Regions from separate parts of the Paenibacillus sp. FSL R5-0407 genome, predicted to be linked through region 1. Evidence: riboswitches for the same ligand, from Rfam matches in the RefSeq annotation. Region 1 holds a riboswitch; each other region holds the start of a gene.
What was found. A riboswitch is a leader RNA that binds a small molecule or an ion and turns the genes downstream of it on or off. The one in region 1 is predicted to bind cobalamin.
Positions count from the first base shown of each region.

Region 1 (8,095 bases):
CGATAGCCGTAGGCTATGCCAAATGAAACCTGCTTCGGCACTCCGATGCTAAGCAGACCGTCGCTCAGCTTCTCCGGATCCATGGAACAGAACACGGTAATGCTGGCCAGCGAGATGACGGACAATTTCAGCGTCAGCTTCAGCAGCGGCAGGATCGTTTCCCCGCCTCCCCCAAAGAGCCAGGATACGATCAGCAGATACCCGGCCTGGCTCAGCAGTCCGAGGCACAGTATTCCAATAATAAGCGGACTAACCCGCGACATCATCGTCGTCAGGGCCATAAGGAAGAACAAGCCGAACAATAAAATCACGTCATGGATGAACCACGGGGCAATCCCGAAATACAAATACCAAAGGAACAGGGTCCGCGGGTCCAGCTTGGCGAGAAAAGTATCGCCGTTGCCGTAGGCCGTATTAAGCAATTCAATTTTGACGCCCTCGACCGATACCCGGTCCATAAGCTTACGTACATACTCCATGAGCCAACGCCTCCCTTCTTCCGGCAGCCTTCCAGCGCTGCGCGAATTCATCCACCGTGTAGCAAAGCTGCGGCATTCCAAGAGACCGGCTCAGCTCCAAAATTTGCGGTGCGGTCAAACCGGCCAGCTCCAGCAAATCCGCATCGGCGAACACCGACTCCCGGGTACCGTTTCGGATCATCCGGCCCTGATGCATAACGATGACGCGGTTGGCCCACTCCGCAACGAGCTGCATATCGTGAGTCGCTACGATCACCGTTTCCACGTGGCGGTTCAGTTGCTGAAGCAGCCGCGTAATATCCTTGCGGGTGGCAATATCTAGATTGGCCGTCGGCTCATCCAGCAAAATGACTGAGGGATTCATGGCTACTCCGATCGCCAGCGAGGCGCGCCGCTGCTGTCCGCCGCTCAGCAGACGTCCGTCGCGGTGCTGAAGCTCCGTCAGCCCGAAGCTCTCCAGAATATCATTCACTTTCCGCTCGTAGCCCTGCACGCCGCGAGCCTTCAGGAAGAACTCCACGTCTTTCCGGATCGAGTCTTCAATGAACATCTCCTCAGGATTCTGGTAAATGTAAGTCACCATATCCGCCAGTTGCTCCGGCGGTGTTCGCAGCGTATCTACGCCTTTCACCCGGACATGACCGGCTTCCGGCTTCGTTACCCCGGTGATCAGCTTCAGGAAAGAAGACTTACCGGCTCCATTATTGCCTACGAGGGCAACCAGGTCGCCCGGGTTGAAGGTTACGCTGACATCGTCCAGCACAATCTTCCGTTCCCTCGTAACCGTCCGGTAGGAGAAACGGGCATGCTTGACCTCGATGACCGGTTCAGAACCGTTTAACGAGTTTTCCGGGCTTATCGAATCGCCTAGCCCCATCGTCGAATTGACTATCCCCAGAGAACCAAGGGAATCAACAGCTTTCCCTTTCCCCTCACGCTCCTCGCGATGCTCCCCCTGAATACGGCCAAAATACTGTACAGCTTCCTCCAAGGTAACCGGATACTCCCCAATTCCCTCTCCGGCTCTTCCAGTCCCTTGCACATTACCGGATTCACCCACTTTTGCGGCGGCCTGCGTGACCTGAGGCGGAAAAATATGACTCGCCTCCAGTTGGCGTAGCTCGCGCAGCGCTTCCTTAACCGGCTTCGACCAGAGAACCCGCCCTGCATCCATAAGCACGACCGTCTTGCAATATTCGGCGATAAATTCGGTATGATGCTCGATCACGATAATCGTTTTTCCGTGAAATTCGTTCAAATTCCTCAGCAGATCGTAAATCTTCCCGGCATGGCTTGGGTCTAGCTGAGCCACCGGCTCATCGATAATCAGGATGTCGGGATCCAGCGAGATGGCACCGGCCAAGGCGAGCTGGTGCTTCTGTCCGCCGCTGAGCTGCCAGATGAACTCCTTCGGATCGCACTGCAGATCAACCAGCCGTAGAGCCCGGCGCCCGCGCTCCATGTAGTCCTCGAAGCCATAGTTCAGCGGCGCGAACCCGGCATCGTCCAATACCGTCGGACGGATCAGTTGATTTTCGAAGTCCTGGTACACGTAGCCGACATGGCGTGACAGCTGCGCTACGTTATGCTTCAGCGTATCGAATCCGTTCACTTGAACGCTGCCTTCGTAATCGCCGACATAATAGTGCGGTATCAATCCATTCAGCGTTTTGCACAGCGTGGATTTGCCGCTGCCGTTCCCTCCGATCACGGCGACGAAATCGCCGCGCTTGATCTCCAGGGAAACCCCGTTCAACACCGATTGCTCGGCACCCGGATATGTAAATGTGACCCCTTCCATGACAACGATATTGTTTTCATCACGCATTAAGCCTGACCGCTCCTATCCATTTGCTGTGGTGTTCTTTTGCCTTTGCGGATCAGCAGCAGAATCGTAATCAACGCCACGATGGCCGCGGCTCCGATACTAACCCAGATGAACCACCCGCCGATGCTCTCCAGGAAATCCGCATCCCAGTCGATCAGCGCCATATCCGACTCCGCCAGAAATTCTGCGCCGAAGGCTGCAAAAGCCAGAACTATCGAGACAACGATCAATCGCGGAGCGATGATTTCACCCAGTGAATATTTCATCCGGTTATCGCGTGGTTTCATGCCGAGTAAAGGCTCGATTTTGCCATATAAACGAGGGACCAGATACAAGGTCGGCAACAAAGCGAACAAAATACCGGAGAACAGGACGTCATTCAGAAAAGAAACCCCTTCTACAACCACTACGCTTTGCGCCAAGCCCGGCACGGCTTCGAATTCCTCTACACCCACCCACACCTTGGCAATATCCACCGCGCTGCTTATAAACTGGTGGATGACAACTCCGGTAATCGCGGCAATCCCGACCTGTCTGCGGTTGCGCGGATCGTTGACGAGACTTCCGGCAATGAACATGGCGAGCGAAAATCCGATGAATTTCTCCAGTTCGCCGAGACCCCCGAATTGGCCGAGCATAATCTCTCCAAATATCACTTCACCCAGCGCCGCCCCTACGGCGGCATAAAACGGATGGAACAGGATACATAATGTCAGCGGAATAAACGCGAAGTACTCCACCGAGAATTCCACCGGGCCGAGCCGCAGGGATGGAATCAGCTCCGTAATCATGTTGGACAAGCCGTACAAGGACATAGACAAAATAAACACCATCATTTTTTGCGATTGCGTAAGCACATATCTTTTTTGGGATCGAATCACTTGCATTCCCTCCTTTTATTTGGTTGTTCAAACGCCCTTTCATCAGGCTAATCCCAATATAAAGTCCAATTATTAAATCCGATGCCCGGGTACGTTAAAATAATGTAAATAAAATTACATAAGTCGTATTTATGAAAAAATACACATCAAAAGTCATCTGTTCGCTGCTATTCGGATTGGGCATGAGTCGCTTTTGCCCTTCCTAAATCCGGTATGTTAATCTATTTCTAGCAACGCACCAGACAATGAAAGTGAGGCCGTCTCTCGTGAAACTGGACTGGAACACCGAGGCCCTGTCGCCGGGTCAGTTTAAAATTGCGGACTATATCCAAAAAAACTCGCAAACCGTCCTGTTCTCCACTGAACAGGAAATCGCCGACGCGCTGGGGCTGAGCATTGCTTCGGTCTCGCGGTTTTGGCGTACGGTCGGTTTCAAAAATATTAAAGATTTCAAAACCAAGCTGCGGAGTCAGCTCGACGTGACGCCCGCGGCAAAAATGAAAAATATTATGGACAAAGCGGACGCCAGCCCGCTCCCCCAGCAATTTCTCGCCACCACCATGAGGCATCTCGAAGAAACGCTGACCCATTATTCCGCGGATTCCTTCGAAGCCGCCGTCACGGCTCTGACTTCGGCAAAGCGCATCTACATCTATGGTCCGGGCCCTTCTGCCGGACTCACGGAATTGCTTCATTACAGGCTTGGCCGATTCGGCCTGTCCATCCATCGGCTGGACCGCGGCGGAAGCGAGATGTTCGAAGATCTTCTACATCTGGGCGAAGAAGATCTCGTAGTTCTGTTCGGGTTCGTCCGGTTGCTGCCGGAAGCGAAGGTGATCGTCGATCATGCCAAAGAGACCGGCTACCGGACTTTGCTCATCACGGACCGGCTTGTTGCCGACTTTTCCGATCAATGCGATATCACGCTGTTTGCCAGCCGGGGAGAAACGTGGGAATTTCACTCTATGATCGCCCCTACGTTTATAGTAGAAAATTTGATCGTCGCGGTAGGAATGCGAAATCAGGACGATCATCTCCGCAAATTGAACGAGTTGAATCAACTACGAAAAAAATACGCCCATGAGCTCCCTAGATGATCAAAATATAAACCTGCTTTTCGTAATTTGGAGTCAAAATTTTTTTAATATTTTTTTCATCCCCGCTGGCCCGCACCGCGGTTGCTTTCAGAGGAATTTTCATTATTTTCAATCGTCAAATTCGAGCTAGGCCCATTTACAAACACAACATATTGGGGTAAATTAATATCACTACAACAAAATATAGTGTGAACGGGTGGTCCGGCGCCCAAGACGCCGGGTCTTAAAAGGGAAGGCGGTGCAAATCCGCTGCGGTCCCGCCACTGTAATCGGAACGCCTGGGAAACCGTCGTGATCCTCCCAAGGCAATTCGCCCGACATGATGCCACTGAGGGAATTTATCTCTCCCCCGGGAAGGCGTCGGCGCATCACCGAAAGTCAGGAGACCTGCCCGTTTGGAAGACACCGCGCTAACCTGCGAGGAACAGGGAGGTGTCCGATGCAGCTCATGCATAGCTTTGTTTTAACTTCTTTTGTTACGCCTTCCTATAGCTATCATTCTGGAGACATTCGGGCATTTTCAACCTTGCCGGGTTGGGAATGCTTTTTATATGCGAGTATTACCCAGTTATCAGGGAGGAGAACTAAGATGTCGTTGTTGAATGTAATCGATACGGAAGTAAACCGGGAGCAAATGATGGAGGAAGTTATCCGTCTTGGCGAAGAAATCGTCGAGAGTTCAAATTTGGAGATCCTGCGCGAAAACGCCAACTTAAACGGTGAAAGCTTCTCCGGCAAAATGAGCAAATTCGGCAGCGAGTACTCGAAATGGTATGCAAATCATTTTGTTATGCCGCCGCGGATCGTTCAAGCGATCAAGGACAATGTAGTCTATGTGCATGACCTCGATCAATACGCGATCGGCACGACCAACTGCATTTTCATTCCGTTTGCCAAGCTGCTGCGCGAAGGCTTCAACACCGGCAATGGCAGCGTCCGGCCGCCGAACTCGATCATGACCGCGATGGCGCTCGTAGCGATTATTTTTCAATCCCAGCAAAACTCCCAATACGGCGGCGTATCGGCCAACATGATTGACCACGACCTGGCTCCTTACGTAGCGAAATCCTTCGCCAAATACTTCCGCAAAGGACTGGAGTATTTTGAGGAAGGTGACAGCGAGGCCGACTTTGGCGGCGAAATCAATATGAGCCGGAGCGACCTTCAAGAGCAATATCCGAAATCTTTTAAATATGCGTTAAAAGAAACCGAAAGCGAAACGCTGCAAGGCGCGGAGAGTCTGATTCATAATCTGAATACGATGTCCAGCCGCGCGGGGGGACAAATCCCATTCACCAGCATCAACTACGGCACCTGCACGTCTCCGGAAGGCCAGCTCGTCATCAGCTCTCTGTTGACGGCAACGATGCGTGGACTCGGCAGCGGAGAAACACCGATTTTCCCGATTCAGATTTTCAAATGCAAACAAGGCGTCAACCAAAATCCGGGAGAGCCGAACTATCATCTCTTTCTGAAGTCGGCGGAATGCTCAGCCAAGCGGCTGTATCCGAACTTCGCCAACCTGGACGCCCCGTTGAATCTCATGCACTACGATCCGGCCGATCCGGATACCGAATTCGCTACGATGGGCTGCCGCACGCGGGTGTTGAGCGACCGATTCGGACGCAACCACCTGTCCGGTAAGGGCAACCTTTCCTTTAATACGTTGAATCTGGTCAAGCTCGGATTGGAGCATGGGATCGCGTTGGGACGAAGAAACGTTGCGGATGAGCGCGGCTTCTATCATGAGCTCGACCATTACCTCGACATCGCGCTGGAAGGCCTGCTTCACCGTTACCAAATCCAGGCCGCGCAAAAAGCGAAGGCTTCCGATTTCATGATGCGCGAGGGCGTTTGGGAAGGCGGCGACAAGCTGGACCCCGAGGATAACGTCGGCGAATTGATCAAACACGGCTCCCTGTCCATCGGATTCATCGGGCTGGCGGAATGCATGAAGGCGATGTACGGCAAGCATCATGGCGAAGACGAACAGGTCTACCAAAAGGCTTACGATCTGATCGCCTACATGCGCGACTACTGCGACAGACAAGGCGATCTCCACAATCTGAACATTACGTTGTTCGCCACGCCGGCGGAAGGGCTGTCCGGCAAATTCACCAAGCGTGACCAGGCCTTCTACGGCACCGTGCCGGGTGTCGTCGACCGGGAGTATTACACGAACTCTTTCCATATTCCCGTGTACTACAAAATTAGTGCCGCGAAAAAGATTCAGCTGGAGGCCGCGTTCCACGGACTGTGCAATGCAGGAGCCATCTCTTATATCGAATTGAACGGAAACGCCCGCAGCAATCCTGCGGCATTCCTGCAAATCGTTCGATATGCCTTGTCGCAGCAGGTTAGCTACTTCAGCATCAACCATCCGATCGACCGCTGCTCCGCGTGCGGGTTTGAGGGCATCATCGGGGCCACCTGCCCTTCCTGCAGCAGTCACGAAAAGGATGTTTACATCCGCCGGCTGCGCCGCGTGACCGGGTATCTGACCGGCGACTATCAGACGCGCTTCAATGCCGCGAAACAGGCCGAAGTCCGCGACCGGGTGAAACACGACGCATGAACATATGCGGCTACTACCCGGAATCCATCAATGAAGGCGAAGGACTTCGCGCCGCCATCTTCATCAGCGGCTGCCGGCATTACTGCAAAGGCTGCTTCAGCGCAGCCACCTGGAATTTCAATTACGGCGAGCTATTGACGCCGGAGCGCGAACTGGAAATCATCACCGACATCAAAAACAACCCCTTGCTCAGCGGGGTCACGATTTTGGGCGGGGATCCGTTCTTCTCCGCCGCCGAGGTCAGCGCCTTTGTCGATCGCTTGCGCCTCGAAGCCGGTCGGTCCTTACCGATCTGGATTTACAGCGGGTATACGTACGAAGAATTGACCGAGCACCGAGATTCGCCGGAATTTCAATTACTCAGACGCTGCCAAGTGCTGGTAGACGGGCGGTTCGTTGAAGAATTGCGGGATCCCTCCCTGCTCTACAGGGGTAGCTCCAACCAGCGTCTTATCGATATTGAGGCTAGCTTGGCGCAAGGTCAGCCTGCCCTCTGGGAGCCAACTTTCTCTTTCTAGCTGTCTGACTTTCTAGTATAATTGATAATCTGTGATGCTTTTTATAGACAACATCCTACAAAAAGCGTCACAGGTACTCAGCAGCTTGATTTATTTAGGCTGCGGGGGCCCCGGGAATATAATCATTTGCATATATAATCATCATTCGCGTCTTTCCGGACGCCCTTTTATCCTCAATTATTCTCAATTTGAGAATTAAAAGATTAATAGATTTAACCGGATTGCATCCGGTCCATTATCTCATGCCAGGAAAGCGAGGAATTTTATTCATGCCACTACTCGTCTCTAAACCCAACAACCGTCAACTCGCGTTCGATAACGAACGTCTCGGTGTTTATGCCGATCGCATTCTGGACGGATTACATACCCTGGACAAGGAGCGGCTGCTGCGCGGCGTCAACGCCAAGCTCAGACGCGACGAAGTAACCGGTGAGGAAATCAGCAGTGCGTTCACCATGTCCGCCTTGGAACTGGTCACCAAAGAAGAGCCCGACTGGAAATACGCGGCGGCCCGCTCGCTGCTTACCTCCCTTTACAAAAAAGCGGCCGTCAACCGCCGCTACAAAGCTTACCCGGAAGAGCCTTACGGGTCGTTCTACCATCTGATCACCGATTTGTGCAAAATCGGCATCTACCGCGAGGAATTGCTGGATTGCTACACCAAGGAGCAAATCGAGGAATTGGGCCACACGATCGACGCTTCCCGCGATCTGCTGT
Region 1 is NZ_JBBPAX010000002.1:1,036,221-1,044,315, forward strand. It holds gene NYE70_RS23825 (energy-coupling factor transporter transmembrane component T family protein) at 1-479, opposite strand, end outside; gene NYE70_RS23830 (ABC transporter ATP-binding protein) at 463-2,307, opposite strand; gene NYE70_RS23835 (cell division protein FtsQ) at 2,307-3,194, opposite strand; gene NYE70_RS23840 (MurR/RpiR family transcriptional regulator) at 3,455-4,285, shown strand; cobalamin riboswitch at 4,463-4,694, shown strand; gene NYE70_RS23845 (anaerobic ribonucleoside triphosphate reductase) at 4,920-6,860, shown strand; gene nrdG (anaerobic ribonucleoside-triphosphate reductase activating protein) at 6,857-7,378, shown strand; gene NYE70_RS23855 (ribonucleoside-diphosphate reductase subunit alpha) at 7,648-8,095, shown strand, end outside.

Region 2 (8,095 bases), on a different contig from region 1:
TTTTCTCGTTCAACAGATCGGCCATGACCGGTGTACCCGGCTTTCCGACCTGCTTGCCGTATTTGTGGGTCCACCAAAGGAACGGAACGATCTTGGAAGCATAACAGAGAATCATAAAGGATACCCAGCCGTTCAGATAGACCCAGCCGATCATCAGCATCGTTCGTGTGTCCATCAGTTGATCAGGGGCGGTTGCAAGCTTCACCAGAAGAGCCGCGGCAAACACCGCGAACAGTTGGTTCCCGTAAATCGTCCAGCCAATTCCGGCCCCAGGATTTTTCTTATGCCGCTTATTGCGGATTTGCAGCAGGTGGATATTGTAGGCAATCAGCGCCAGCATAATGATGACCAGGGCGGTCCAGGTCAGCCATATCGTCGTCCCGATGAGGAGCGAAACAGCTCCGAGCAGTACGCCGAGATTCCATAATCCGGGCGTTACCCATTGAAGGCGGGTGTCATATTCATGCGACAAGTAAAACATCGGCAACAGCTTGTAGCTAAAGCCGGTGATCAAAAGACCGAACCAGCCGAGCGTTCCGAGCCAGATGTGTGTGTGGAACAGGTTCTCATGCAGATCGCCCAACCAGCCGGTGGCGAAGTCAAGCCCCATGGTCATGCCGGAGAGACCGGTTAGCAGCAGGTAAAAAACGGCGCAAGTAGTGCTGATTGTAATCGCATCCCACTTGGCCGCGCGGAACAAGGTACATGCCATATTCCAAACGAACAGAACCAGCCCGATAAATGCGAGAGTCGCAAATCCGGCAATCCAAGAAATCTCTCCTTGAATAAAGCCGAACAGTAACCCGAATAGTCCAATCGTAAAACAGAAGTAGTGGATATAACCCAGCCGTTCGCTATAAATCGTAGTCTGCAAAATTACGTTGATTAGCTGGTAGACTGCTCCCATAGCGAGCATGGATGCCCATCCCAGAACAAACAGATGAACGTGAAACCAGCCGGCCGGCCCCCGGATGTCATCGCCGATCCAAGCGGTCAATGACATCAGCGAGGTGGCATGGAATAATATGAATCCGAATATGCCCGTAATAATAAACAGGAAAGGGAGGCGGGACATTTTTGACACGATGTTCAACCCCCTATGCTTTTGTGATAGTTACGATAGCCGATCCATCCGGTTGTTCTTCAACAGTGAAAGGGCAGCCCAGACTGTTCAATTCCTCGATCAAAAAAACGGGTACCCGGTCATTATGGATCCGGACCTGATCTCCGGGCTTGCAGCGATTCACCGCGGCAAGCGTTCTTACCATCGGCTGCGGGGGCTCTAGGCCTCGGTTATCAAGCTCGATCAGCTTGGATTGCCGTTCCTCGGGCACGGGTCCGTTGCACTCTGTTGATGCTTGGTTTATCGTATCCTGGGAAGCAAGGTCCTCGGAATTCGACTCGTCGAGCCATTGTTTATTTTTTTTGCTTACGAAGGTAGTAATCCAGTGCTCCTTGTTTTCCTGCTGGACGGCTTTTCCGACGAGGCTTTTCATTTTGAGGAAGCCCAGCAATGGAGTTGGCTTGAACGTGGCGTGCAAGACGAAAATATCGTCCGATTCCAGCGTTTTGACGGTATCCATAATGAGCTGGAACGGCTCCAGCTTGTTACGCAGCTGCTCTCTAACATCCAATTCAACGATTTTGGCATCTTTTCGATCCATCATGAATCACCTCTTCTTCATTATAAAACGCACATTCAGACCCATTGTGATTTCTGTCACATGTATTTCTGGTTTAGAAAGCTTGACTCTTGTTAATGGCTCATGGTGGATGGCTCTCCGTGATCCTTACCGTCCGCGGTAACCCGCAAAATGGCCGACGCTCCTTTGTTGGCGTCTTTCAATTGATGGGTCAAAATCGGGTAGTCGCCTTCTTCGGTTACGGTAAATTCGACAACCGCTCCGCCGCCTGCCGGAATCATGGCCGTTTGCAGCCCGTACATCACGTTTTTCGGATTTCCGTCGATATACACCCGGTCCATCGTGGTGCCGACGACATGGAAGGAGGACACTTCGTTAGGTCCTACGTTGGCGACGTACAATCTGACTTGATCCCCAACTTTGGCGAGCAGAGGGTGTTCCTTGAGCGTAAAGTCATCACCGTTAAAAACGACATATTCCGGCGGTTCATTCATGAACGCCTCTTCGTCATGCTCTCTGTACCACTCGCTTTGAACGATTGTATACTCCCGGACGATCTCGGCGTCGCTTTCATACCCGGCCTTCGGTTCGACAATAATCATTCCGTACATTCCGTTGCCTACATGGAGCAGAACCGGACTTGTACCGCAGTGGTACATAAAGACGCCGGGCGTCGTAGCCGGATAAGAGAAATTTCCTTGTTCATTCGGCATCACGTCGACGAATTTTTTGCTCGGGGCGGCATGAACCGCATGGAAATCCATGGAATGGGGCATGTCGGGGTCCATATTTTTCAGTGTAAAATCCAGCGTATCCCCTTCTTTGACCCGAATTACCGGGCCAGGCACCGTGCCGTTAAAGGTCCATGCGTTATAGAAAACCCCTTCCGAAATTTCCACATTGGTCACTTGGGCTGTCATTTCTATATGGACGGTCTGTCCCTCACGCCGGATGACCGGCTCAACCGGAGGTTGATTAACCACAGCAACTTCTTGCTCGGAGCCCGCTTCTTCGGCCGGAATAGCCGGGGAGGGGTACCAGACCGCCAGGATGATGACCAGACAGGAAAGGACCAGAAAGGCGGGTTTTGCATATTTCATAGGCGCAGCTCCTTTCACGGAGAGATATTTAAATTTTTATATTTTAAGACTAAAGGCAAACCGAAATAGCCCTTGTGACGGAAAGCACATTTATACGCATGTCGAAAAATCGTAACAATTGAGGCTAATTATGAGCCTGTTAATATTATTTCAAGATATGAAAAATTCACAATAGAAAATAATATTTTACGCGTATCTAGCCACTATTGTGAAATTTTCACAGTTGAGCTATATTGTTCTTGTAACGGGAGGTGTCAACATGGCATTTATGATCGCCCAAAGGGCATATATCAAGCTATTTTTAATTACAAAAGTGGAGCAGCGCCGGGGATACGGTTATCAAATGCTTGAGGAGTTGAAGCAAGAATTCGCGCCGTTCGGTTACGTTCCTCCGCAAAGCGAAATTTATCGGGCTCTGCACGAATTAGTGCAGGAAGGCGTATTATTTCGGACCAAGCAGCTTAAAGGCAGCGATCCCAGCGTGGATTTCCAGGAGATTGTGCTGTATCAATTTACGGATGACGGTACGGAGAAAGCCGAACTTTACAAAAAGCAGGTGAAAAGTGATCTGGATCGCTGCATCGGGATGTTGAATAAGGCAGTAAGGGATAATTATTAGAACAGCATTTAATTCCGACAAAGTTAGTATTGATTAATAATTGCACATCTTGTAAGATTAGTGAAACGAACTTCACAACTTCATAATTGTGGGAATAGGTGCTTCAGCCGCGGTTGAAGCTTAAAAGGGAAGTCCGGTGCAAATGCCGGCGCGGTCCCGCCACTGTAACAGAGAAGCCGAGATGCAATCATGGCCACTGGTGTTCAAGAACACTGGGAAGGCAGCATCGGGTGATGATTCTGAAGCCAGGAGACCTGCCTATTCTAGCAACACTGCTGTACCTACGGGAGATAGGGAGGTGTTAAAGATGAAAGCCATCGCACATATATACGAAGGTCCTCTTTAGCATTGACTAGAGAGGGCCTTTTTTGCGCACCGCGAGAACATCATAGGAAATGCATAGCTTTGTTAAATTTTATAGGGAAAAAGGGGAGAATTCGATGAGTAAGTATGTCAGCAGTAATCTAGGCTTTCCAAGAATCGGCAGAGAACGGGAATGGAAAAAAGCGATTGAAGCGTTCTGGAACGGGAAAATTAACGAGGGGGAGCTTCACGACCGCCTTTCCGATATTCGCAGGACTCATTGGAGACTTCAGCAGGAAAAAGGGATCGAGCTGATCCCGGTAGGTGATTTTTCGTATTATGATCAGGTCCTGGATATGACGGTGATGTTCGGACTGGTTCCGGAGCGTTTTGAATATGACGGCGGCCCGGTACCGCTCGCCACGTATTATGCCATAGCGAGAGGCAATGAATCGGCCGCAGCGAGCGAAATGACGAAATGGTTCAATACGAACTACCATTATATTGTTCCTGAGCTTGGCGGAAGGGAACCAGAATTGACGAAAAACACACCGCTGGAAGCTTATCGCGAAGCCAAGTCTGAGCTTGGCATCGAGGGGAAACCTGTGCTGCTCGGATTGTACACGTTTTTGAAGCTGTCCAAGGGGACACCTTCCTTTAGTATCGAGGAATGGAGCCGCAAATTACTGCCCTTGTACGTGCAGGTCTTGCGTGAACTGCAGGAAGAAGGAGCATCCTGGGTACAAATCGATGAGCCTGCGCTGGTTACCTCTGTATCGGATGAGGATTTGGAGCTGGTTCAAGAAATTTATGGAGCGATTGCACAAGAAGTTCCGGGACTGGCGGTTTTATTGCAAACCTATTTCGATTCGGCGGAACGTTACGAGCAAATCGTGAGTCTTCCGGTAAAAGGAATCGGTCTCGATTTCGTGCACGGTAAAGCGGGGAACCTTGAGGCGCTTCGTCAATATGGATTCCCGGCGGACAAAACGCTCGGAATAGGACTGATCGATGGCCGCAATATCTGGCGGACCGATCTTCCCGAAGCGCAAGTATTATTAGAAGCGATTGCCGCATTGATTCCGGGTTCCTCTGAATACATCATTCAACCTTCATGCAGCCTGCTGCATGTACCGGTATCGGCACAAGCGGAGAATGGACTGCCTTCCGTCCTTCAAGAATCGTTAGCTTTCGCGGAAGAAAAGCTGGATGAAATTAACGCTTTATCCATTGCAGCGAAGACAGGAGATGCTCCAGCTCCAGCTCTGTTCGCTAAGAGCAAGGAGGCTTTACAACGATTGGCCGGCGATGCATCACGCAGCCGGAGAGAAGTTCAGGAAGCGGTGAGCACCATCTCTGTCCAGCCATCGGAACGAAGCAGTGTTTTTTCCATCCGTCGCTTGAAACAACAGGCCAAATGGAATTTGCCGCTGTTGCCAACGACGACGATCGGCAGCTTTCCTCAAACCGCAGAGGTGCGTGCTGCCAGACAGAAATGGCGCAAGGGCGAATGGTCAACCGAGAAATATGATGAGTTCGTCGCGGCGGAGATCAAGAAGTGGATTGACATTCAGGAAGAAATCGGACTGGACGTGCTTGTCCATGGGGAATTCGAGCGCACGGATATGGTTGAGTTTTTCGGGGAAAAGCTTCCCGGTTTCGCATTTACTCGCGGGGGCTGGGTTCAATCGTATGGAACGCGCTGTGTGAAGCCTCCTCTGATTTATGGCGATGTGGAATTCGACCGGCCGATGACGGTAAAAGAAACGGCGTTCGCTCAGTCGCTGACCTCCAAACCGGTGAAAGGGATGCTGACCGGTCCGGTCACGATTCTAAACTGGTCCTTTGTTCGCAGCGATATATCCAGAGAGACCGTGGCATACCAGATCGCGCTCGCGCTTCGCAAGGAAGTGGAGGCACTGGAGGAAGCCGGGATCACAATGATCCAGGTCGACGAGCCGGCGCTTCGGGAAGGATTTCCGCTTAAACCGAAAGATAGAAGCGCTTATCTGGATTGGGCGGTTAAGGCGTTCAAGATCTCTACCTCAACGGTGCGGGAGACGACACAGATCCACACGCATATGTGCTATTGCGAATTCCATGATATGCTGGATTCCATTCAGGCACTGGATGCCGATGTGATTTCCATCGAAACTTCACGGAGCCACGGCGAGCTCATTCGCAGCTTTGAAGAGAATACGTACCCGCTTGGCATCGGGCTAGGGGTGTATGATATTCACAGTCCCCGGGTACCTTCCGAAGAGGAGATGGTCGCGATGATCTCCCGGGCGCTTCAGGTATTGGATCCCGAACTATTCTGGATCAACCCGGATTGCGGTCTTAAAACAAGAGGCCAGGAGGAAACTGTAGCGGCCTTGAAAAATATGGCTTCCGCAGCTCAACGCAGCAGGAATTCTCTTGCTTCAGCGAGTTTGGGGATATAACTATAGTAAAAATCTTCATTTGACAGGCCGATTTCCATCCTGTACTATAAATAATATAGTACTAGAATAATAGTTAGTATATAGACACCAGGAGGGAAATCTATAATGTCACATGTATTATTTATTAAAGCAAATAACCGTCCGGTTGATCAATCGGTCACAGTTAAACTTTATGAAAGTTTCTTGAAAACGTATAAAGAAACTCATCCGGATGACTTGGTCACCGAGCTGAACTTGTTCGAAGCGGATCTGCCGTACTATGACAACGATATGCTGACCGGCTTGTTCAAACTGGGTAAAGATATTCCGACGACTCCGGAGGAACAGAAAGCGGCCGATCTGGCGAATACTTACCTGGATCAATTTCTTGGCGCCGACAAAGTGGTTTTCGCATTCCCGCTTTGGAACTTCACGATTCCGGCACAGTTGCTCACTTACATGTTCTACTTGAACCAAGCTGGCAAAACGTTTAAATATACGGCTGAAGGTCCGGTTGGGCTCGTAGGCGACAAGAAAGTAGCTTTGTTGCAAGCACGCGGCGGAGTTTACTCCGAAGGACCGATGGCGGACATGGAAATGTCGATGAAATACGTGACCACATCGCTTGCATTCTGGGGAATCACGAACCCGGAAACCGTGATTGTTGAAGGTCACAACCAGTTTCCTGACCGCGCCGAAGCTATCGTTATGGACGGCGTAAAACGTGCTGCTGATCTGGCTGCCAAGTTCTAATTAAATACGCGGAGGCAGTTTTAACCTCTGAATCAAAGGGCTATTCTGACATGGCGAGCGATCGTCACCTGCAGAATAGCCCTTTTTATAATGAGCTGAGATATTTTCAGTTTAAATGCAAAATCAAATGGCAAATGGGTTATAGTCCATACAAGGATAAACGGAGTTACATAGTATGTTTGTGTAATCTAATTACTCTTGAGGAGGGGAAATTAATGGGTGAATGCAATGGTGGAGGATACGGTGGCGTGTTTACATCGACTGCAACAATTTTAGTTCTTTACATCTTGTTGGTCATTGTTCTTAGAACGTTCTAAGTAGATAACAAAGTAATAACGAGCAATTCATATAGCACTAAGGTTAGAATGAGTTCATCATCGTTGTTAAAAGGACTTCCCCAAAATGCACGTTGTGTTCCATGATAGGGGTTGCGTACTGCTAAGTACAATATGCCCCTGTTACAATTAACGATTCTACCTACGAACGTTTGACCGTCTAACGTGTCAATTTTAACGACCTTGTTTGCATGCAGGTTGCAGATTTGGTGAACCCGATTTCTTGCATCGTGCAAGTTTTGAACCAGATGTTTGTCAGCCTGATAGAGCACATTATGCTGGTAACTTCCATGTTGAAGACTCATGATCAGCGATTCCTCCTTTGTATAAGTAATCTATACTATGCTTTGCAGCAAAGCTTCGTTCATCATTACAGAAAATGTATAAATGAAGCTTGTGGCAGTAGTGGACTCGACCCGCGAGTTCCTGCTGCCACTGTTATTTTGAGAAGGATATTAATTTTTAATAGAGTAATAGACTCCTGTTACTTTATTTTCCCGCCAAAATATCATATTGCGAACACTAGTTCTTGTCCGATATAATGAAAATACATATTTTACGATAAACCCGATGCTATAATGACCTGAGACATCAAGAAACGACTTGGAGGACTTACATATGCTTCAGAAAACACACAGCCTGGCCGGCTTATTGACGGCCGAGTGCGTACTGTCTTATTATCACCAGCCATTACTTACATGGGAGGCGGGCGCGGCCTTGCTTCTGGGATGCCTGGTCGGACCGTTGGCCGATATCGACAAGAAAGGCTCTACCATGGCGAAGATATTACTTCCGGTATCTTGGATTTTGCATTTGCTTAAAGTTAAGCATCGGACGCTGACACATTCGCTTCTATTTATATTGTTGTTGACCAGCTTGTCGACGGCGATGCCGGAATTGTTGTTCTGGACGTTTATCC
Region 2 is NZ_JBBPAX010000001.1:687,974-696,068, forward strand. It holds gene NYE70_RS03390 (hypothetical protein) at 1-1,075, opposite strand, end outside; gene NYE70_RS03395 (DUF2249 domain-containing protein) at 1,098-1,664, opposite strand; gene NYE70_RS03400 (multicopper oxidase domain-containing protein) at 1,757-2,743, opposite strand; gene NYE70_RS03405 (helix-turn-helix transcriptional regulator) at 3,003-3,362, shown strand; cobalamin riboswitch at 3,442-3,638, shown strand; gene metE (5-methyltetrahydropteroyltriglutamate--homocysteine S-methyltransferase) at 3,803-6,109, shown strand; gene NYE70_RS03415 (FMN-dependent NADH-azoreductase) at 6,215-6,841, shown strand; gene NYE70_RS03420 (YjcZ family sporulation protein) at 7,057-7,158, shown strand; gene NYE70_RS03425 (metal-dependent hydrolase) at 7,795-8,095, shown strand, end outside.
Region 2: another riboswitch for cobalamin. It lies ahead of metE (5-methyltetrahydropteroyltriglutamate--homocysteine S-methyltransferase); the one in region 1 lies ahead of NYE70_RS23845 (anaerobic ribonucleoside triphosphate reductase).

Region 3 (8,095 bases), 940 kb from region 1:
GGGCAAGAACATTTACTGCCGCGCCTCCGGAAAGAAAGTTGAGCACCATCTGCGGTGTCACCTCAGCTGGAAATGCGCTGATCCCTTCCTCGCATACGCCGTGATCGGCAGCCATGACAACCACGCCGCGTCCCGGGAATTTCGGCTGCATCTCGCCTGTAATCCCCGCCAGCTTGACCGCCAAAGCCTCAAGCTTGCCAAGACTTCCCGGCGGTTTGGTCAAACTGTCCAAATGTGCTGCCGCGGCTGCCGAAGCCGCAGGATCCAACGCTCGCACCGATCCGGCTATATCCTTAATAGAGCGACTCATCCAATAACCCCTCTCTTCTTCTCGCCTATGATTCTTTTATACCATTCTACCATTCCTGCCCGGCAGGAAATACAAAAAAGCCCTGACAATTAATCGCCCGCTTCGGACTCAGCCGTTCTTGGCATCCTTTTGCAGCAGCAATTGCGGAACCCCTGTATCAGGATGGGCAACAATATGGGATTTGACATCAAATACGGATTCCATCGTATCGGAATTCAATATTTCCGAGGGAGCGCCTATGGCCACTAATGAACCCGCATTCAGGACCAGCAGGCGATCGCAGTAAAGGGAGGCGAGATTCAAATCATGCATGACAGAGATGACCGTTAATCCTTCTTCACGCTGCCACCCCGCGACAAGCTCCATAAATTGCTGTTGATAGCGAATATCCAAATACGTCGTCGGTTCATCCAGCAGAACTACCTCCGGCTGCTGCGCCATTACCTTTCCCAGCGCGGCCCGCTGCCTCTGTCCGCCGCTCAGGCTGCTGAGCTGACGATCCGCCAAGTCCCCGAGCTCCAACCTGTCCATTATGCTCTGCATCAGCTTCTCCGCATGTCCGTCCTTCTCTCTGCCCCGCCAGTCCAGAAACGGAAACCGCCCCATTTCGATCACTTCGCGCACGGTAAAAGAAACCGGAGGAAGCCCATCCTGCTGCAATACGGCCAGCTTCCGGGACAACGCCTTTCTGTTATAGGATGCTATGGGTTGACCGGATAATGAGATCCCTCCATGATCCGGGGCTTCGATGCCGGAAATCAGGCTCAGCAGCGTGCTTTTGCCGCTTCCGTTCGGACCGATAACCCCCCAGAACTCGCCGGGCTCAACCTTCCAGCTGATCTCTTTCAGCGCATGGAGACGGCCATACGATTTAGCGGCGTTTTGGACCTCGATCATCGCATTTCCCTCTCTCTCGCTTTTTTCTTCCTATATAACAAATAAGCAAAAAACGGCGCGCCGATAAAGGCCGTAATTACGCCGAGCGGTATTTCCGTTGGCGCAAGCAGCGAACGGGCCGCGAGGTCGCTCCACATCATGAAGATCCCGCCTCCAAGCGCGGACAACGGGATGATGAGACGATAATCGGGTCCGGTAACCAGCCGGATCATATGAGGAACGACTAGCCCGACAAAGCCGATAACTCCGGAAACGGAAACAGCCGCTGCCGTCATCAACGTGGCCACGAGCAGAACGGCCAGTTTCGTCGATTCCACGTTCAGTCCGGAATGTGCCGCTTGACGTTCACCTAAAGCCAGCAGGTTCAATGAACGCGAGCGGCTCCAGAGATAAAGTCCGCCAAGTATTAAATATGGAAGCAGGATGGCCGTATACGACCATCCTCGAAGACTCAGGCTTCCCATTGTCCAATACAATATTTCGTTGACCGTCCTTTTCGACATGGCCGTAAGAAAAGAAACGACCGCCCCGAGAAAGGATTGCATCACTACTCCCGACAAAATCAGGCTTTCGATCGGTATTTTTCCATTCTCTCTCGCCAGCCACATCACGATCCACAGCGTTGCCGCCCCCGTCAGGAAAGCGACTACCGGCAGCGTGAATATCCCCAGCAAAGAAAACTGCCAACCGAAAAAGATCAATACGGCCGCGCCTACCGCGGAACCCGAGGATACGCCCAACGTGAACGGATCGGCAAGCGGGTTGCGGAGCACCCCTTGAAATGCGGAGCCCGCGACGGCAAGCGAAGCTCCCACCAACAGGCCGAGCAGTACGCGCGGCAGGCGAACCTGCATCACGATTTGCTCCGAAGCCACGCTCCAGTCAGGCTGAATCCACCGCCCGAGACCGGGCAACTGATGGAGCAGGATACGAGCGATTTCCCCGGCAGGCAAGTGAACGGAACCGAACCCGATGCAGATCAGCAGTGAGAATATAAGCAATCCTAGGCCGATAAATCCGTAACCTGCCAGCCTGGTCCTCATGGCTGAATCAGGTCCGGATAGATCGCTTTAGCCACTTCAATCAAACCTTGGGTTACCCGTGGTCCCGGCCGGCTGAGCAAATTGTCGTCCATTGCCACAATGCGATCTTCCTTCACGGCCGTGATCTGATCCCATCCCCCGCGGCCTTTGATAATCTCGGCTAACGTCCGGTTGTTCTCATCTACGACGCTTTTCGCATATAAAATAACGTCCGGATTTGCCTTAATAATATTCTCTTCGTTAATTTCGCTCCAGCCGGTAATGTCGGATGCCACATTTTCCCCGCCTGCAACCTGAATCATCTCATCCATAAACTCTCCCTTGCCTACCGTCCAGCCTGGAGAAAATTCGATATATACCTTTTTCTTTTGATCAGCCGGCAAAGATTTCACGGCCTCGGTCACTTTATCCAATTCGGCCTGCATTTGTGCGGTTACTTCGTTTGCCTCTTTTTGATGATCGGTGATCTCGCCGATCGTCCGGATATTCTCCATCACGCCGTCAATCGTCTTCGGATTGGAGCGGTATACTTTCATCCCCAGGTCGCTAAGGCTCTTGACCGTATCTTCACCGATCAGGTTCCCGGCAAGCACAAGGTCAGGCTGAGCCGCAACTACAGCTTCCACATTCACCTGGAACCCGCCCATTCTTGGCTTGTCCTTTACAGCTTCCGGATAATCGTCATTATCGGAAACTCCGACCACCTGCTCATCCAGACCAAGCGCGAACAGCCCTTCTGTCTCCGATGGCGCCAACGATACGATCCGCTGCGGTGCGGATTCAAACGTAAATTCCGTTCCGAAAGCATCCTTTACCGTAAGCGGATAAGAAGTCTGCTGCCCTTCCTGCTCCGGCGCGGAAGTTTCGTTATTTTGACTCTGTTCCGTTTGTGACGTATTGCCGCTATTATCCGCCGCGTTATTCTTTCCGTTTGTACCGCAGCCGGCCGTAACTAGCAACAACAGCGCCAGCAGCCAAATCCCCCAAATCTTAGTCCATTTCTTCATTTTGTCCCTCTCCTTCGGGTTTCTTTATTAAGAAACGCCTTAACCCTAGCGAAGCCCTATTATTTAAGAAAAAAACCCATCCTGAGCGGATGGGTTACGTCTACAAAGTCATATCGGAGGCCTTGGCTTAATGGCTTGACTGCCCTAGCGGAAAAGCAGGCTCCGTGTTCTAAGCAGAACGTTATCCTTTCCTCGAAGGACCGTCTAATCTCCCGTTGGCAGGTCTCCTGACTATCAGGTTGCGACGAAGTCCGCCTTCCCATCATACTATGGCGTATGGCAGTGGCATCGATGAGCTTCGTCCCTGTACACAGTGGCGGGACCGTGCCGGATTTACACCGGCTTCCCTTTTAACCCGAAGCTTGCGGTTAAGCTTGCTCCAGGACCTACGGGCACTTCTATTCGCTTGAATCAAGGCTTTCTTTCTCTATAGGATTATAGGGGAAAAGACTCAAACTTACAATACTCCCGGGCAAGCTTCATGATCGAATCCCCTGTTTCTCGAGACTCACCCAGGAACTCTTATTCTATTGACAAATCGGCTCCAAGTACGCCGATCACGATATCGTCCTTCACAATAGGAACAGATAAGGTGATGCATCGCCGTTTCGTTATAGCCGAGACATAGCTCTCCGAAATGACCGTCTCCCCGCTCTTTGCACTGCGGAACCATTCACGCCCCTTGGCATTCAGCAATCCCGCCTCCGGAATCGAAATCACAAATGAACCGTCCACCCGGTTTGTCCATGCCGCCTCCAGCCCGGATTCCCGGGACAAGAGCAGCTCCAGAGCGGTCCGGTGATCCGCCTCCAACATCCCGGTGAGCGGCTCGGTTTGCGCAATCTCCTGAAGTTTGCGGGCGTAAGTCAAACCCAGAGCCCGGACCGCCTCCCGTTGTTCTGCCGACTCCTCACCACCGGATGAACCGATCCGGACCGCGTCAAGCGAGGTGATCAGTTCGGCTTGTGCCCGGTGCAAACCACCGGCTACGGTTTGCAGCTTGCCGATATGTATTCTTTGGGATTCCATGCGAGACAACGCACCTTCCACATGGGAAATGCTGCGGCTAAGCGCGGCATGGACATCATTCATCATACTGTCCATATTCCGCGTCATCTCAGTCTGTTCCTTGCTGCGCTTTCCTGTCTCGGCTACGTGATCGTTGATCGCAGCCACTTCATCGGATATAAACAGGATGTCTCTCCCCATGATTTTCAATAACTCAATGCCGTCTAAAGCCGACTTCTTTCCCTCATGCAGCGTTTCCTTGACCCTGTCAACCTCATCCACGATTTGCCGGAACAAGGGAGCGGAGCTGCCGATAGCCTTGCCGCTCTGCTCAGCGAGTTGCCTCATCCGCATGGCCACCACATCGAAACCTTTGCCCTGCTCCCCCAGCCTGGCCGCCTCAATAGAGGCGTTCAGCGCCAGCAACGACACCTCGCCGGATATTCCCTCAAGCTCCCGGTACAGGGCCCCGAGCTTTCGTGTATTGCTCTCAAGATCATTCATAGGGCCGGCAATGGATTGCTGGGATTCCGCCAGCGAGCGGATCGTACCGTCTGCAGCTACGAGCGCCTCCGACATCCTTGAAGCTTCCGACAGCGTCCTTTCGCTGCGGTAACGCAGCTGTTCCGCAGCCTCTTGAATCCGGAATGCGGAAGAAGCTACCTCCTCCATCGCGGCCAGGCTCTCCTGCACTTGTTCCAAAGACCGTTCGCTGCTGGCTTTCAGCTTCATATCCTCAACGGAAGATATATCGGATAAATGCTGGAGCTCCCCGATACTCTCACTCACCTCACCGACGGCAGCTTGCAACCGGTCCGCCGCTACTCGCGATTCGTTCACCATCGCCCCCCATTGGCTTGCCGTCTGCGCTTCTTCGTGCGATCCCTGCGGAGCTGCCGGAGGAATAGAACCGGAAGGGGGTTGTCCTTTCCTCCAGGATATCGGAAGATTCAGGGACAGCATTACAAAACAAAGAACGGCAATCAGGGCCGTCAAAGGAATGTACCAGGAAGAATCCTGCAGCAAAGCCGCCACGAATAATACGATAGCTGCTATAAAGCCAAGCAGACGTACATTTTTTTCGAATACACCAAAATATCTCATTGTCCTCGCCACCTCATGTCAGATTATCTAACATTATAAAGCGGGATTCTGAACTTAAAAAGAGAATTTTATAGAAAAATTAAAAATAATCATAAATTCCCTATGAAAACATCAAATATTTGACACCTCATGTGATATTTATCCGGGTTTTTGACTGGGATTCGGTTATCCCTGACATACCCATATCTTTCGAATGAATGAACCTTTGGCTGCACGGCCGTAGTCCATAATTCTAAATCCGCATGCCAGAATATCCTCCTCTATCTCCTCCGTTGAGATGATTACAGCACGGTCGCTGAATCCCCGCAGGCCGACCAGCATAGATTGTTTGACTTCTTGCGGCAGCACAGAGCACAGATTGTAGGGCATGTCCAGAATCGCCGCATCGTAATGATCGCTCACGTCCCTCATGTCTCCGACGGTAACAAGACTCGAGACATCGTATCCGAAATACGCCAAATTCTCCCGGGCTCCCTTAACGGCCAGCGGATTCAAATCCCGGCCCCGGATGTCTATTCCCATAGATAGTGCTTCGATAAGGACATTGCCCATCCCGCAGCAGGGATCGATCGCCCTAATCCCTGCCGGGTCAGGAACTGCGATGTTGACAAGGGATCGGGCCAGCGCGGCGGAAAGCCCGGTAGAATAATTTTGCGGCTTATGCTTATGCCCCTGCCAGGCCGGATCCGCCATGCGGCAAACTCCAAGCAGCCAGCCCTCTTCAAAAGAAAGCAAACCAAACGTAAAATCCGGAGTGCGCATTTCTGCGGTCCCCCGGATACCAGCTCCTACTTGCCGCTCCAACTGCCGTTGCTCCTTATAACTCCGTTTCAACCCGTGCTTGATATACAGCACTTTAAACGTATGTCCATCAAGCTGAATTCCCCCCGCTTGGGCAACAATATCCTCAAGTTCCACCCCTGTGAACAATACGTCTATCCGCATGGAAATAAATGGACTCCGTTCCGGCACAATCGCCACATTACTGTCTATATAGGGGTATACTCCCGGCGTTTGTCCGAATAGGGCACGGAATTCCATATTACACAATTCGCGATCGTTTTCATGACAAGCAAACGGATAAATATATCGATCAGAATGTAAATTCGTCAAAACCTTTGGTTGTTGAGATGACTCGGATGCACTTTCCATGTTTCCTCCCGAAATATAAGACCTTGCTCTTATTGTATCAAAATCGCAATCGGGAAGCTCAAATATGAACCCTATCTCCGAACCGGGGTAGAGCCGACGACTCCATACCTCCACAATACTTTGCGTCCGAACCAGCCAAACAGCCGGTCCGTGACAAAGCCCATTAATCCGAGGCTGATGAGGCCGACAAAAATCCAGTCCGTGCGGAAAAACAACCGCGAGTTCCAGATCAAATAGCCGACGCCTTCATTGGAAGCGATCATTTCCGCCCCGACGATGGCCATATACGATGTCCCCATGGCGAGCCGGACTCCGGTGAACATATAGGGCGCCGTCGCCGGGATGATGACATGCAGGATGATCTGCCATTCCGATGCCCCCATGCTGCGGGCCGCCCGGACTTTATCCTCTTCTACGGACAGCACCCCTGTCAGCGTGTTCATCATCACGATAAATAGTGTGGCATACAGGATCAGGGCGATTTTTGACTGCTCCCCGATGCCGAACCAGACAAGAAACAGCGTAATGAATGCGATGGGAGGAATAAACCGGATGAAATTGAGCAACGGCTCGGCAAAATGACGGATGACATCCACCTTGCCGATGAGGACGCCCAGCGGAATCGCAATCAGGCTGCCGAGCGCCCAGCCGCTAAACACTCTGTAAAAGCTAATACCGATATATTTCGGGAGCGAGCCGTCCTTGAACAGTTCAACCCCGCCTTTAACGGTCTCTACCGGGCCGGGAATTACTTCAGGGCCGTAAAGCAACGCCCCGGTTTGCCAGGCCGCCAAAACAAAAATCCAAAGCAGGAGCAGGCCAGCCCATTTCTTTTTTAACCAAGTCATCACTCTTCCCCCCCTATTCGTCAAAGTGCGCCTGAATCCGTGAATGATACTCGTAAAACTCCGCCGCCGAAACTTCCCTTGGATAAGTGAGCGGAATATCGTAAATATGCGATATTTTGGATGAAGGGCCCGGGGACATGATGCCAATCCGTCCTCCGAGCAGGATAGCCTCTTGGATATCGTGCGTTACGAACACGATGGTTTTGTCCGTTTGCCGCCAAATGCGAACCAGCTCTTTCTGCATCGTTCTGCGGGTCATCGCATCCAATGCGCCGAACGGCTCATCCATAAGCAGGATTTCCGGATCGTTGGCTAGGACACGGGCAAGCTGCACCCGCTGCTTCATCCCGCCGGATAGTTCCCTCGGCAGTTTATCTCCATGTCCTGTCAGCCCTACCAGGTCGATATACTGCTCGGAGACGACCCTTCTGTCCCGCTTCGGAACCTTCTTCATCTTTAGCCCGAACTCGACGTTCTGCCTGACGGTAAGCCAGGGGAACAGCGAGGAATCGGCCTGCTGGAACACGACCGCCCGGTCGCGACCCGGCTTATCGATATCGGACCCACCAACACGCAGATTTCCGCTTGTTTTTGAAATGAAGCCTGCGATCATGTTCAACAGTGTGGATTTTCCGCAGCCGCTCGGCCCAAGGAGAACAAAAAACTCGCCGCCCTTGATCACCAGGTCCACATCTTTGATGATGTAGTGAATATCCCCGTTTCCAC
Region 3 is NZ_JBBPAX010000002.1:96,372-104,466, forward strand. It holds gene cobT (nicotinate-nucleotide--dimethylbenzimidazole phosphoribosyltransferase) at 1-310, opposite strand, end outside; gene NYE70_RS19850 (ABC transporter ATP-binding protein) at 419-1,207, opposite strand; gene NYE70_RS19855 (FecCD family ABC transporter permease) at 1,204-2,250, opposite strand; gene NYE70_RS19860 (ABC transporter substrate-binding protein) at 2,247-3,257, opposite strand; cobalamin riboswitch at 3,458-3,662, opposite strand; gene NYE70_RS19865 (methyl-accepting chemotaxis protein) at 3,780-5,369, opposite strand; gene NYE70_RS19870 (TRM11 family SAM-dependent methyltransferase) at 5,535-6,410, opposite strand; gene NYE70_RS19875 (ABC transporter permease) at 6,593-7,369, opposite strand; gene NYE70_RS19880 (ABC transporter ATP-binding protein) at 7,383-8,095, opposite strand, start outside.
Region 3: another riboswitch for cobalamin. It lies ahead of NYE70_RS19860 (ABC transporter substrate-binding protein); the one in region 1 lies ahead of NYE70_RS23845 (anaerobic ribonucleoside triphosphate reductase).